Regions from separate parts of the Undibacterium sp. GW821-FHT11B02 genome, predicted to be linked through region 4. Evidence: predicted binding sites of a transcription regulator. Region 4 holds the regulator's gene; each other region holds the start of a gene.
What was found. Region 4 encodes sigma-54, which starts transcription at its own class of promoters, with help from an activator protein. Its sites were predicted from a motif close to TGGCANGNAANCTGCTTT; they were not measured.
Positions count from the first base shown of each region.

Region 1: AC1RVX_RS00560 (TorF family putative porin) is a predicted target of sigma-54. The motif match lies at 1,437-1,454, and genes of this name have one in related genera.
Region 2: AC1RVX_RS19240 (urease subunit gamma) is a predicted target of sigma-54. The motif match lies at 1,296-1,313, and genes of this name have one in related genera.
Region 3: AC1RVX_RS10915 (circularly permuted type 2 ATP-grasp protein) is a predicted target of sigma-54. The motif match lies at 1,329-1,346, and genes of this name have one in related genera.

Region 1 covers NZ_JBXASD010000001.1:122,452-125,588, reverse strand. Annotated here, with positions in the region: gene AC1RVX_RS00570 (YifB family Mg chelatase-like AAA ATPase) at 1-966, opposite strand, end outside; gene AC1RVX_RS00565 (accessory factor UbiK family protein) at 984-1,226, opposite strand; gene AC1RVX_RS00560 (TorF family putative porin) at 1,568-2,329, shown strand; gene AC1RVX_RS00555 (P-II family nitrogen regulator) at 2,345-2,683, shown strand; gene AC1RVX_RS00550 (ammonium transporter) at 2,704-3,137, shown strand, end outside.
Region 2 covers NZ_JBXASD010000008.1:331,611-334,747, forward strand. Annotated here, with positions in the region: gene ureC (urease subunit alpha) at 1-561, opposite strand, end outside; gene AC1RVX_RS19235 (urease subunit beta) at 558-863, opposite strand; gene AC1RVX_RS19240 (urease subunit gamma) at 873-1,175, opposite strand; gene AC1RVX_RS19245 (RNA polymerase sigma factor) at 1,634-2,239, shown strand; gene AC1RVX_RS19250 (hypothetical protein) at 2,236-2,742, shown strand; gene AC1RVX_RS19255 (hypothetical protein) at 2,793-3,137, shown strand, end outside.
Region 3 covers NZ_JBXASD010000004.1:462,967-466,103, reverse strand. Annotated here, with positions in the region: gene purM (phosphoribosylformylglycinamidine cyclo-ligase) at 115-1,158, shown strand; gene AC1RVX_RS10915 (circularly permuted type 2 ATP-grasp protein) at 1,380-2,813, shown strand; gene AC1RVX_RS10910 (alpha-E domain-containing protein) at 2,901-3,137, shown strand, end outside.
Region 4 covers NZ_JBXASD010000010.1:78,746-81,882, forward strand. Annotated here, with positions in the region: gene hpf (ribosome hibernation-promoting factor, HPF/YfiA family) at 18-365, opposite strand; gene AC1RVX_RS21095 (RNA polymerase factor sigma-54) at 474-1,961, opposite strand; gene lptB (LPS export ABC transporter ATP-binding protein) at 1,973-2,725, opposite strand; gene lptA (lipopolysaccharide transport periplasmic protein LptA) at 2,726-3,137, opposite strand, start outside.

The DNA of each region.
Region 1 (3,137 bases), on a different contig from region 4:
CAATACTTCCAATACTTTCCTGTCAAATTCTGGCAGTTCGTCGAGGAAGAGTACGCCACGATGGGCGAGAGAAATTTCACCCGGACGTGGTGTGCCACCACCTCCAACCAGTGCAACTGCAGAGGCTGTGTGATGGGGTGCCCGGTAAGGTCTTGCTTTCCAGCGCTCTATTGCAAAGCCTGATGTCAGCGATAGTACGGCGGCCGATTCCAGCGCTTCCTGATCAGTCATGGTTGGCAAAATACCGGGAAAGCGTGCCGCCAGCATGGATTTACCGGTGCCAGGCGGCCCCACCATAATGACTGAGTGAGAGCCAGCTGCGGCGACTTCCAGTGCACGCTTGGCCTGCAATTGCCCTTTGACTTCAGCAAAGTCGGCATAGCGTGGACGCTGTACCTGCGAATGGGCGCGGTGGCGTACCAGCTTGCTATCATTACCCAGCGCGGCGAAGTGAGCGCACACTTGTAACAATGAATCGGCTGGGTAAATGGCTGCATCGCTGACCAATGCAGCTTCATCAGCATTGGCACGTGGCAGGATAAAGGCTGGTACTTGTTTGCTGTGTTGCTGGCTTTTGCAGATGGCAAAGGTCATGGCCAGCGCGCCGCGTATGGGTCTTAGTTCACCCGACAGTGAAAGTTCACCGGCAAATTCATACTGATCCAGGGCATCCGCCGGGATTTGTCCAGACGCGGCAAGTATGCCCAGCGCAATGGGCAAATCAAAACGCCCCGATTCTTTAGGCAGGTCAGCCGGGGCCAGATTAACTGTAATCCGCTTCGCTGGGAAATCAAAGCGCGCATTTTGCAGCGCAGCCCTGACCCTGTCCTTGGATTCTTTGACTTCGGTTTCTGGCAAACCGACGATAGTAAAGGCTGGCAGGCCATTGGCCAGATGCACTTCCACGGTAACTTGTGGTGCATCCATACCATTCAGGGCGCGGCTTTTAAGGACGGCGAGCGACATCGGTTTGCTGAACCTGATTATTCGTCGTTTTGTTGTGCTTCCAGGGCGGCTACCCTGGCTTCCAATGCTTCCAGCTTGGCGCGTGTTTTTGCCAGTACTTGTGCCTGTATATCAAATTCTTCCCTGGTGACCAGGTCGAGTTTGGAAAATCCCTGACTCATCATGGCCTTGACGTTTTTTTCCAGGTCTTTTGCGGGAGAATTTTCCAGGACCTGATTTACTTTGGCCTGCATGTCGCTAAAGAAATTTTGCTTGTTCATTTATTATCCTCTATCTTGAATGTGCACTTTAACGGTGCATATTTTTCAATGCATCAATTTTGTGCAGAAAAATCAGTGCATTTTATTGGTGCATTGATGCCGCACACTTCGCTTGCCATTTTACCCATAAGGCAATGATAGCGCATCTGCCCCCGATGGCTATTGGTTTTGCCGGAGGTATTTCAATCTGTGCCTGAAAAATTGCGTAGTTGGCACGACTCCTGCTAACAGGGATATGAAAAGAAAATTCAGGCGTTCATGGCAGTGGTATCTGCAAGTATGCGATGAATGCAACAAGGTTTAATCCGATTCAAATCTTAATCAACTATGGGGGAAGCGCAATGAAAAAATTAGTATTGGCCGCTGCTGTTGCTACGTCGTTCTTTGGTGGTTTTGCCCAGGCAGAAGATGCCAAGCCAGAAGAAGCCAAGCCAGATAATGAAGTCAGCTTCAACGTTGGCGTAGTCAGTGAATACCGCTATCGTGCCATTTCGCAATCTCGCCTTGATCCAGCACTGCAAGGCGGCGCTGATTATGTACACAATCCCAGTGGTTTTTACGCTGGTACCTGGTTGTCAACCATCAAATGGACCAAGGATGCTGGTGGTAGCGGCGACGTCGAATGGGATCTGTATGCCGGTAAAAAAGGCGAGATCGTCAAGGACGTTTCTTATGATGTCGGCGTACTGTCTTATGTATACCCATCCAATGGTCTGAACAAGGTACCTGGTTTTGCTGACGCCAACACAACTGAAATTTATGGTCAGATCGGCACAGGTCCAGTGTACGCAAAATATTCGCATTCCGTGACCAACCTGTTCGGTTTCGTCAATAGTAAGAACAGTGGTTATCTTGATTTGGGTGCGAATGTTGAAGTGACAGAAGGCTATACACTGGGTTTGCATGTTGGCCGCCAAATCATCAAAAACAACGGTGCTTATTCTTACACTGACTGGAAAATTGGCGTCAATAAAGAATTTTTCGGCGTCAACTTTGGTCTGGCAGCACTGGGCACCAATGCAGACAGGAGACTATACGTGACTCCGGCAGGCAAGTTCACAGGCAAAACCACGGTGGTATTGTCTGCAGTCAAAACTTTTTAAATATTTGAGGCTAGCATGAAACTGATTACTGCAATTATCAAGCCTTTCAAACTCGATGAAGTCCGCGAGGCGCTGTCCACCATTGGTGTACAGGGCATCACCGTGACTGAGGTGAAGGGCTTTGGCCGTCAAAAAGGCCATACCGAGCTGTACCGTGGCGCAGAGTATGTCGTTGACTTCCTGCCAAAGACAAAAATTGAAGCAGCTGTGGATGATGCCATTGTTGACCGTGCGATCGAAGCGATAGAAACCGCTGCACGTACCGGAAAAATCGGCGATGGCAAGATTTTTGTCTATGACTTGCAACAAGTTGTGCGTATTCGTACCGGTGAAACCGGCAACGACGCACTCTGATCTGCTACCAGGGAGCTCATATGAAAAAACTATTAAAAAATGTAGTGGCAGGGACAGCCATACTGGTCAGTCTGGGTTTTGCATCGATGGCAATCGCCGAAGACGCACCAGCCAAACCTGAGGCTGCAGCAGCATCCGTCGCCGCAGTATCTGCGTCCGCTTCAGCACCAGCGTCTGCACCTGCCGCTTCGGCAGTGGCGGCCCCTGCATCGGCACCAGCTGCGCCAGCGGCTGCTGCCGACCCGGCTGCAGCTTCCGCTGCGGCTGCACCGGCACCTACACCTAATAAAGGCGATACCGCCTGGATGATGGTCGCCACTTTGCTGGTCATTTTGATGACCATACCTGGCCTGGCTTTGTTCTACGGTGGCCTGGTTCGTTCCAAAAACATGTTGTCCATCCTGATGCAGGTCTTCATGATCTTCGCAGTGATCATTGTGTTGTGGTGTATCTA
Region 2 (3,137 bases), on a different contig from region 4:
GGGGAATGCATCTGCCGCCATTAGCATGGAATGCAAATGCCAGGGGCCAGGCGTACATGTGGTTGCTGCCGTCCCGGTTGCCGGGCCAGTGCCGCCACCCAGCATGGTAGTGACACCACTCATCAACGCTTCCTCTATCTGCTGCGGACAAATAAAATGGATGTGCGAATCGATGCCGCCCGCGGTCACGATCTTGCCTTCACCGGCAATGATTTCCGTCGCACCACCAATTGCCATGTCAACGCCGGACTGTATGTCTGGGTTACCAGCTTTTCCTATGCAGGCGATAAGGCCATTTTTGATGCCGATGTCGGCCTTGACGATGCCCCAGTGGTCAATAATCACGGCATTGGTGATGACAGTATCCATGACTTCGGCATGTGGTCTTTGCGACTGGCCCATGCCATCACGAATCACCTTGCCGCCACCAAATTTTACTTCTTCACCATAGATGGCGAAGTCTTTTTCAATTTCTATGAACAGGCCAGTATCTGCCAGACGGATGCGGTCACCCGTGGTTGGCCCAAACATTTCAGCATAAGCATGACGTGAAATTTTCATAGTGCCCCCATCACTTTGCCGCTGAAACCATAGACTTTTCTGTCACCGGCCAAGGCCACCAGTTCTATGCTGCGTTGCTGCCCGGGTTCAAAACGGATGGCTGTGCCAGCAGCAATATTGAGGCGCATGCCATAAGCCAGCTGGCGGTCAAATTGCAGGGAGGGATTGGTTTCAAAAAAATGAAAATGTGAGCCCACCTGTATCGGCCTGTCGCCGCTATTGGCCACAGTAATACTGACCACTGGACGGCCCACGTTCAATTCGATATCCCCATCCTCTATCAGGGTTTCGCCTGGTATCATGGTTTTCTCCTAAGGAATGGGGTGATGGACGGTAACCAGCTTGCTACCATCCGGGAAGGTTGCTTCGACCTGGATATCCGGAATCATTTCCGGCACGCCTTCCATGACATCGGCACGGCTGAGTATTTGCGTACCTTCCGACATCAGTTCAGCCACCGTGCGGCCATCACGCGCACCTTCCATGATGGCGGCAGTGATCAGAGCGACCGCTTCCGGGTAATTCAATTTAAGGCCTCGCGCCTTGCGCCGCTCCGCCAGCAAGGCAGCGGTAAATATCAACAATTTGTCTTTTTCTCTGGGTGTCAGATCCATATCTTCTTTCTCGCTCCATGTAGTGACTGCTCTTTCCTATTATTTCGGTTGATTTTCAAAATAACAAGTAGTCAGATACTGAATGTCCACTTTTACTACCAAAGGATTATCAAAAGCAACACTGCAAGTTTTGAACCAAGTAGATTCATGCATGAGCAAGCAATATTGCATAGAGATGCACCAAATAAATGCAGAAAATCACCACTCAGGTGCATTTTCATTAAATATCAGGCTAACAGCCTTTCCAGCAAAATAGTTGGAACTTTTAAGCTTGCTCAGAGTAATACCTATCAAGAGACTTGATTTCACTAAAGCCAAGCCGAACACAACAGTAAACAAATTAGGACTTACGCAAAATTGTCCCAACAAGGCGCAGTGACGAAGACAGTACTTTAGTACGGTTAGGAGCTGCAACGCAGTTGGGGCGGTTTTGCGTAAGTCCTACACTTCAAATGAATATGGATACCGGGAATACAGACTCCAGCTTGCTAAGGCAAATGCGCGATGGCGATGTCGCTGCGTTTCAACGTCTGTACCAGCGCCATCAAGGGCCGATTTATCGCTATGCCCTGATGCGCTGCGGCCAGAGCGCGCTGGCAGCCGATGTTGTACAAGACGTATTCATGGGCTTGCTGACCAGATCGTATCGCTATGACGCGGGCCTGGGCAATTTGCAGAATTTTTTGTTTGGCATCGCCAGGAACTTGCTGCTGAAACAGGATCAGGCCCAACGCCGCCATCAGCCGTTGTCAGGTTTGGAGGATGAAGACGAAGAAGAAGTATTGATGAGCGAAGCAGCAGAACCCACAGATGCCATTTTCAACCAGCAATTGACTGAACATGTAAGACAGGCAGTGGCCGTGCTGCGCCCGCATTATCGTGACGTGATTATTTTGTATGAGCTGCAAGAGCTGTCATATGCAGAAATCGCCGTAATTTGCAGCATAGACATAGGCACGGTACGTTCCCGCTTATCGAGAGCACGTGCAGCGATGCTGCAATATAGCGAACGACTTGGCTGGCGCCCCGAGGTAATCGCTGCTAAAAATGGAACAGAAAGATGAAATACAATATGAATACCCATCAGGATTTCTGCAGTAAAGATGCCATGCTGGATCAGCAATTCAGCCTTTTGCGTAAAAACTTGCAAGAACTGAATACACCTGAAGCAGCAGAGCAAGCTTTATTGCAAGCCTTCGCCAGGCAGCAAGCCAAGGATAAAACACGGGTCCGTTCCAAACGTCTTCGCCCCTGGCTGGCCAGTTTGCTGACGCTGGGCGGTAGCCTTAGCCTGGTAATGTTGATGGTGTTATTTCCCGCACCCAGACAGCAGTTACCACCAGAAAATTCCTCAACCATGAACGAAGAGCTTCCACCCTTTGTCGCTCTGGTACCACTGGAACGCCTGGACAACGAAACCCCGCACATGCTGGAGGCAGAAATTCCTGCAGCTTGGCTCACCAGCCTTGGCATGCCAGTTTCACCAGAAATGGCCGGTGATCTGGTACAAGCACAAATGTTGGTCACGGCAGATGGAGAGCCTCTAGCCATGCGTCTCTTAAAATAAATGCCAACGACTACCGACACCCATCTCTGACTAACGAAAAAGGAAACATCATGAACGTCAAATTTCCGCTTTTTATACTATTGGGTTCTTCCTGTGTGATGGCCCATGCGAATGTGGACAATGACGCTGCGACCCCGGCAGATGAAAAGCAGCCACATCGGCATGTAGAAATCATTCAAATGCCTGCAATACCGCCCCTATCACCCATGCCACCCATGCCACCCATGCCACCCATGCCTGCACTGGCGGCAATGGCTGAAGTGCCAGATACAAAAACCGTCAATCGTATTGTGTCAGATGCGATGAATCAGGCATTTGTCAGCATGCAAGGCATACAAACCGTCAAACCAATAAAAAATGCACCTTACAGTGCAGAAGTCATCGCGGAGAAAACC
Region 3 (3,137 bases), on a different contig from region 4:
TGCAATGTCCCAAAAAACAAAGTTTTCGCGGTCAATTTGTTAAAATAGCGGTTTTGCCGGACTTTTCTGGCAATTTCTCTATTTTACCGCCTCCTGCCCCTATTGCCGAATATCATGAGCACTTCTACCCCTGTTTCTCTCTCTTACGCCGACGCTGGTGTCGATATGGTCGCTGGCGACGCGCTGGTTGACGCCATCAAACCTTTTGCCAAACGAACAATGCGCGAAGGTGTCATGGCTGGCATAGGCGGTTTTGGCGCCATGTTTGAAGTCAGCAAAAAATACAAGGAACCTGTTCTGGTTTCCGGCACCGATGGTGTGGGTACCAAGCTGAAACTGGCTTTCCACCTCAACAAGCATGACACCGTCGGCATCGATCTGGTGGCCATGAGCGTTAATGACATCCTGGTGCAAGGCGCCGAACCCTTGTTCTTCCTTGACTATTTTGCCTGTGGCAAGCTGGATGTGGCAACTGCCACTGACGTGATCAAAGGCGTGGCCTTTGGTTGTGAACAAGCCGGGTGTGCCCTGATCGGTGGCGAAACTGCCGAAATGCCATCCATGTACCCGGATGGTGAATACGATCTGGCCGGTTTTGCGGTCGGTGCGGTAGAAAAGTCAAAAATCATCGATGGCAGCAAAATCCAGCCTGGTGATGTGATTCTGGGGCTGGCTTCTTCAGGCATCCATTCCAACGGCTTTTCGCTGGTGCGCAAGATCATCGAAGTTGCCAAGCCAGACCTGAGTGCGGATTTCCACGGCCGTAGCCTGGGCGATGCCCTGATGGCACCTACTCGCATCTACGTCAAACCCTTGCTGGCCCTGATGGAATCCATGGAAGTCAAAGGCATGGCCCACATCACTGGCGGTGGTCTGGTTGAAAACGTCCCACGTGTATTGGGCGACAAATTGACTGCCGTCCTGCACAAAGACGCATGGACATTGCCACCTCTGTTCACCTGGCTGCAACAACATGGCGGTGTGGCCGACGCAGAAATGCACCGTGTATTCAACTGCGGCATTGGTATGGTGGTGATTGTTGCTGCCGACCTGGCGGATGCTGCCATGGCACAATTAGCCGCAGCCGGTGAAACCGTGTACCGTATTGGTGAAATCCGTGCCCGTGCTGGTGACGAGCATCAGACTATCGTAGTCTAAATATCGTCGTCCACACCGTAGCTGTATCGACGCAACCTGCCAGCCAGGTTGCGTGTTCTTCCTCATTCCTTTCGTATTCCCTTTCAACTTTGCATCGGGTTGGCATTTTTGCATGCAAAACAACACCCCTGTCTAAGCAAAACCACGTTCCTGCAAATCAGTGAGTGAACTGGCACGTTTCTTGATATGCTGTTGCTGTACTGTAACCGCGAGACTTGAACATGGCAAAATTTTTCAATGAAATGGCGGCCGACTACGCAGGCACGCCTGGCAATAACAGTAACACCCGCGAGCATTATCGCGATTTTTGCGACTGGCTGGCGCGGCAGTCTGCAGACAGGTTACAGCGCAAGCGCGCCGAAGCCGATCTCAGCTTCCGCCGCGTTGGCATCACCTTTGCCGTCTATGGTGATGATGCTGGTACCGAACGCCTGATCCCTTTTGACATCATCCCCAGGATTATTCCTGCGAATGAATGGGCGCAATTGCAAAAAGGTCTGGTCCAGCGCGTGCAGGCACTCAACATGTTCATTCATGATATTTATCATGATCAAAACATCATCAAGGCGGGCATTATCCCTGCCGGACAAATCTACAAAAATGCACAATACCGGCCAGAAATGCAGGGCATTTCTGTCGCTTCCGATATTTATGCCCATATAGCCGGCGTGGATATAGTGCGTGCCGGTCAGGGCGAATTCTACGTGCTGGAAGATAATTTGCGTGTGCCGTCGGGTGTGTCCTACATGCTGGAAGATCGCAAGATGATGATGCGTCTCTTTCCTGAGCTGTTTACCCGCAACAAAATTGCTCCGGTTGATCACTATCCAGACATGTTGCTGGACAATTTGCGCTCAGTGGCACCTATGGGTGTGGATGACCCGACAGTGGTGGTCATGACCCCCGGCATGTATAACTCGGCCTACTTTGAGCATGCTTTCCTGGCTCAGCAAATGGGTGTGGAACTGGTAGAAGGGCAGGACTTGTTTGTGAATGACAATGCTGTCTTCATGCGTACAACACGCGGGCCCAAGCGGGTAGATGTGATTTATCGCCGTATTGATGATGATTTTCTTGATCCACTGGCGTTCCGCCCGGATTCTTCGCTCGGTGTACCTGGCCTGCTGTCAGTCTATCGCGCTGGCCGGGTTACCTTGGCCAATGCCATCGGTACCGGCGTGGCAGATGACAAATCCATCTATCCCTTTGTGCCGGACATGATCAAGTTCTACCTGTCAGAAGAAGCGATATTGAATAACGTGCCCACATATCAATGCCGCAAGCCAGAAGACCTTTCCTACACCCTGGCCAATTTGTCTGAACTGGTGGTCAAGGAAGTACACGGGGCCGGTGGTTACGGCATGCTGGTCGGGCCTGCTTCCAGCAAGCAGCAGATTGAAGATTTCCGCCAGCGCCTGCTGGCCAAGCCAGATGGTTACATCGCCCAGCCGACACTGGCATTGTCAGCTTGCCCGACCTTTGTTGAAAGCGGCATCGCCCCCAGACATATTGATTTGCGCCCCTTTGTACTATCGGGCAAACATATCTCCATGGTCCCGGGTGGCCTGACCCGCGTCGCCTTGCAAGAAGGTTCACTGGTAGTGAATTCTTCACAGGGTGGTGGTACCAAGGACACCTGGATACTGGAAAATTAATCGCCTCTTGAAGCACTACAGCCTTGGACAGACAGCCCGGGCTGTCATTGAATGTTGCAACAGGTTTTAAGATTGAGGAAAAATACCATGTTAAGCCGCACCGCTGATCACTTGTTCTGGATGGCACGTTACACCGAACGCGCCGAAAATACCGCACGTATGCTGGACGTGAATATCCAGACTTCCATGTTGCCACAGTCGGCAAAAGATGCCGAACAGGGCTGGCGCGCCATGCTCGGCATTTCTGAATTGCAGTCTGCCTTTGACCATCAATATGGAATACTGACCAAAAAAGATGTGCTCGATTTCATGGTGAAAGATCCC
Region 4 (3,137 bases):
GGCAGGGGTGGTAAGTCTTATGAAGCCGATGCCGGATCAGGTATGTGCTTGATGGCGTCGTGCTGATGGTTCTGAATCTTGTCTTTGTGCTTGATGACCTGACGATCCAGTTTGTCTACCAGCGTATCAATCGCTGCATACAGATCATGAGCCAGACTTTCAACATGAATATCTTTGCCACTGATATGCAAATTAATGTCGGCTTTGTGTCGTTTTTCCTTTTCCCGGAGCTTGTCCACCGTCAGGATGACGGCGATATCAATGACCTGGTCGAAATGTCGCCTGATACGTTCTAGTTTGGTATGTACATATTCACGAATTGCAGGAGTTACTTCGACGTGATGTCCACTGATGGTGAGATTCATACTGTGCTCCTATAGTGATGTTGCTTGCTGTAACGATAAGCTCATTGCTGTCTTATTGCCTTGAGCTAAATCATATATAGCAATTCAAACCGTGATTACAAGGACTGCTTACAAAGATTTACGCAAACTCACTGGGGGGATTTTGAGGGCTTCACGGTATTTGGCAACTGTCCGTCGGGCAATTACCATGCCCTGTTCACCCAGCATGTCTGCAATTTTGCTATCAGAGAGTGGGCTTTTCTGGTCTTCTGCTCCTATCAACTGCTTGATGAGTGCGCGTATCGCGGTGGAAGATGCTTCTCCCCCTGTTTCCGTCGCGACATGGCTGCCGAAAAAGTATTTCAACTCAAACATGCCGTGAGGGGTCAGCATGTATTTTTGAGTTGTTACACGTGAGATAGTGCTCTCGTGTAATCCTAGTGTATCAGCAATTTCGCGCAAAACAAGGGGGCGCATGGCAACAGCACCGTGCGTGAAAAAATTGCGTTGTCTTTCAACTATCGCTTGTGCAACGCGCAAAATGGTGTCGAAACGTTGCCGCATATTCTTGATGAGCCAGCGCGCTTCCTGCAGCTGTGAGCCCAACCCACCTTCACCACGATTTTGCTTCATGATGTTGGCATACATGCTGCTGACACGCAATTTGGGCATAACATCCTGATTCAGCATGACTTGCCAGCCATTACCTGATTTCTTGACGATAACATCCGGCACAACATAATCAGATTCATCGACCGCAAAGTCGATGCCAGGGCGGGGTTTGCATAGCCTGATGACAGTTTGTGCGTCGCGCAAATCTTCGTCATCACAGTCAAGAATTTTCTTGAGTTTGGTGAAATCTCTTTGTGCAAATAAGGTCAGTTGCGTTTCAACAATTTGCAACGCCAGCCTGCGTGTCACGAAAGCAACTTTTGGCAAACGCTTGATTTGCAGGGCCAGGCATTCTGAAGGTGTGCGAGCGCCCACACCTGCCGGGTCAAAGCTTTGTAGCATGTTTAAGGCAAACGCCAGCTCTTCTGGTTCGACACATAATTCCAGTGGCAGGCTAGCATGGATTTCTTCCAGGGTTTCCGTCAGGTAGCCATTGTTGTCGATGGCGTCAATCATCAGCTCGACCAGGGCGCGGTCACGGGGTTCGCGCAGGTTCAAGCGCATTTGTTCTTGCAGATGTTCTCGCAGCGTGATGTGGGCGGCACCTAGTTGCGGGCGACCATCTTCATCGTCACTGCTCTTGCTGCCGTGATGCACATCATCAAAACTCCAGTCATCTTCACTGGCGCTGGTTGCCTCGTTGCTGATGGCGGTGTCCGTTTCACCTTGCGGCTCGGCAGTGCTACTGCTTTCATCTCGTACGGCGGGTGCTTCCATGCCGGCATCAGCCGCTGTGCTGCTGGTATTGATGGCACCGTCGGCCAACAGCCGTACGGCATGGTCCAGCGGGTCATCCACACGCTCCAGCATGGGATTTTCTATGAGCAGGGTTTCCAGTTCCTGGTGCAATTCCAATGTGGACAATTGCAGCAATCGTATCGATTGCTGCAATTGAGGCGTCAATGCCAGATGCTGGGAAGTACGTAGTTGCAGGCTTTGTTTCATGATGATTCCCGTCACATCCGGAAATGTTCCCCCAGATAGACGCGACGCACGGATTCATTTTGTATGATGTCATCCGGCTTGCCGCTGGCCAGTACTGCCCCCTGATTGATGATGTAGGCATGATCACAGATGCCCAGGGTTTCACGTACGTTATGGTCGGTAATCAACACGCCGATGCCACGTTCCTTGAGAAAACGCACAATACGCTGGATTTCGATTACGGCAATCGGGTCAACGCCGGCAAAGGGCTCGTCCAGCAAGACAAAACGCGGATTGGTAGCCAGTGCACGGGCAATTTCTACACGTCGGCGTTCGCCACCTGACAGCGACAGCGCCTGGTTTTCCCTGATCTTTTCAATTTGTAAATCGGCCAACAGGGCGTCGAGCCTGTTGGTGATGGCATCTTCGGAAAGAAATTTTCCGTTGGCATCTTTTTGTAATTCCAGCACAGCACGGATATTGTCTTCTACCGTCAGTTTGCGAAAAACGGAAGCTTCCTGAGGCAGGTACGATAAACCAAGCACGGCCCTTTGGTGTATAGGCAGTTGCGAGACATTGACATCATCGATAGTGATATCGCCGGCGTCGGATGGCACCAGGCCAACAATCATGTAGAAAGAGGTGGTTTTACCGGCACCGTTCGGGCCAAGCAAGCCAACCACTTCACCACTTTTCACTTCCAGCGATACATCGCGCACCACCTGGCGCGCGCCATAGCGTTTTTGCAATCCCTTGACGAGCAAGGTACTAGGCTTGGCACTCATTTAATTGGTCTGTTTGGGTTGCAAGGTGATTTTGACGCGGCCAGCACCGTCTACATGCTGACCAGTGGTTGAATTGGTACCGATGGCAATATCATTTTTACTGTCGTAGGACAAGTATTCGCCTTCCTGTTCCTGAGTGACCTTTTTGCCCTCCAGGTAGCGCACTTTGGCTTTGGAGATGAATTTGACGATCTCTGTTGTCTGATTGTATTCAGCACGGTCGGCTTCGCCTTCTACCCACAGATCGGGGCCGCCATCGCGTTTTTGCCGGAAGCTGACTTTTTTGCCGACACCACCAGTCAGTACCACAAACTGGTCACCATTTGGTGCTTCGGTGACGACGGCTTTTTCAGAGTTCACTATTAGCGTACCGCGTATCAGTTGCACACCTTTGGATAAGATACGTACGCTG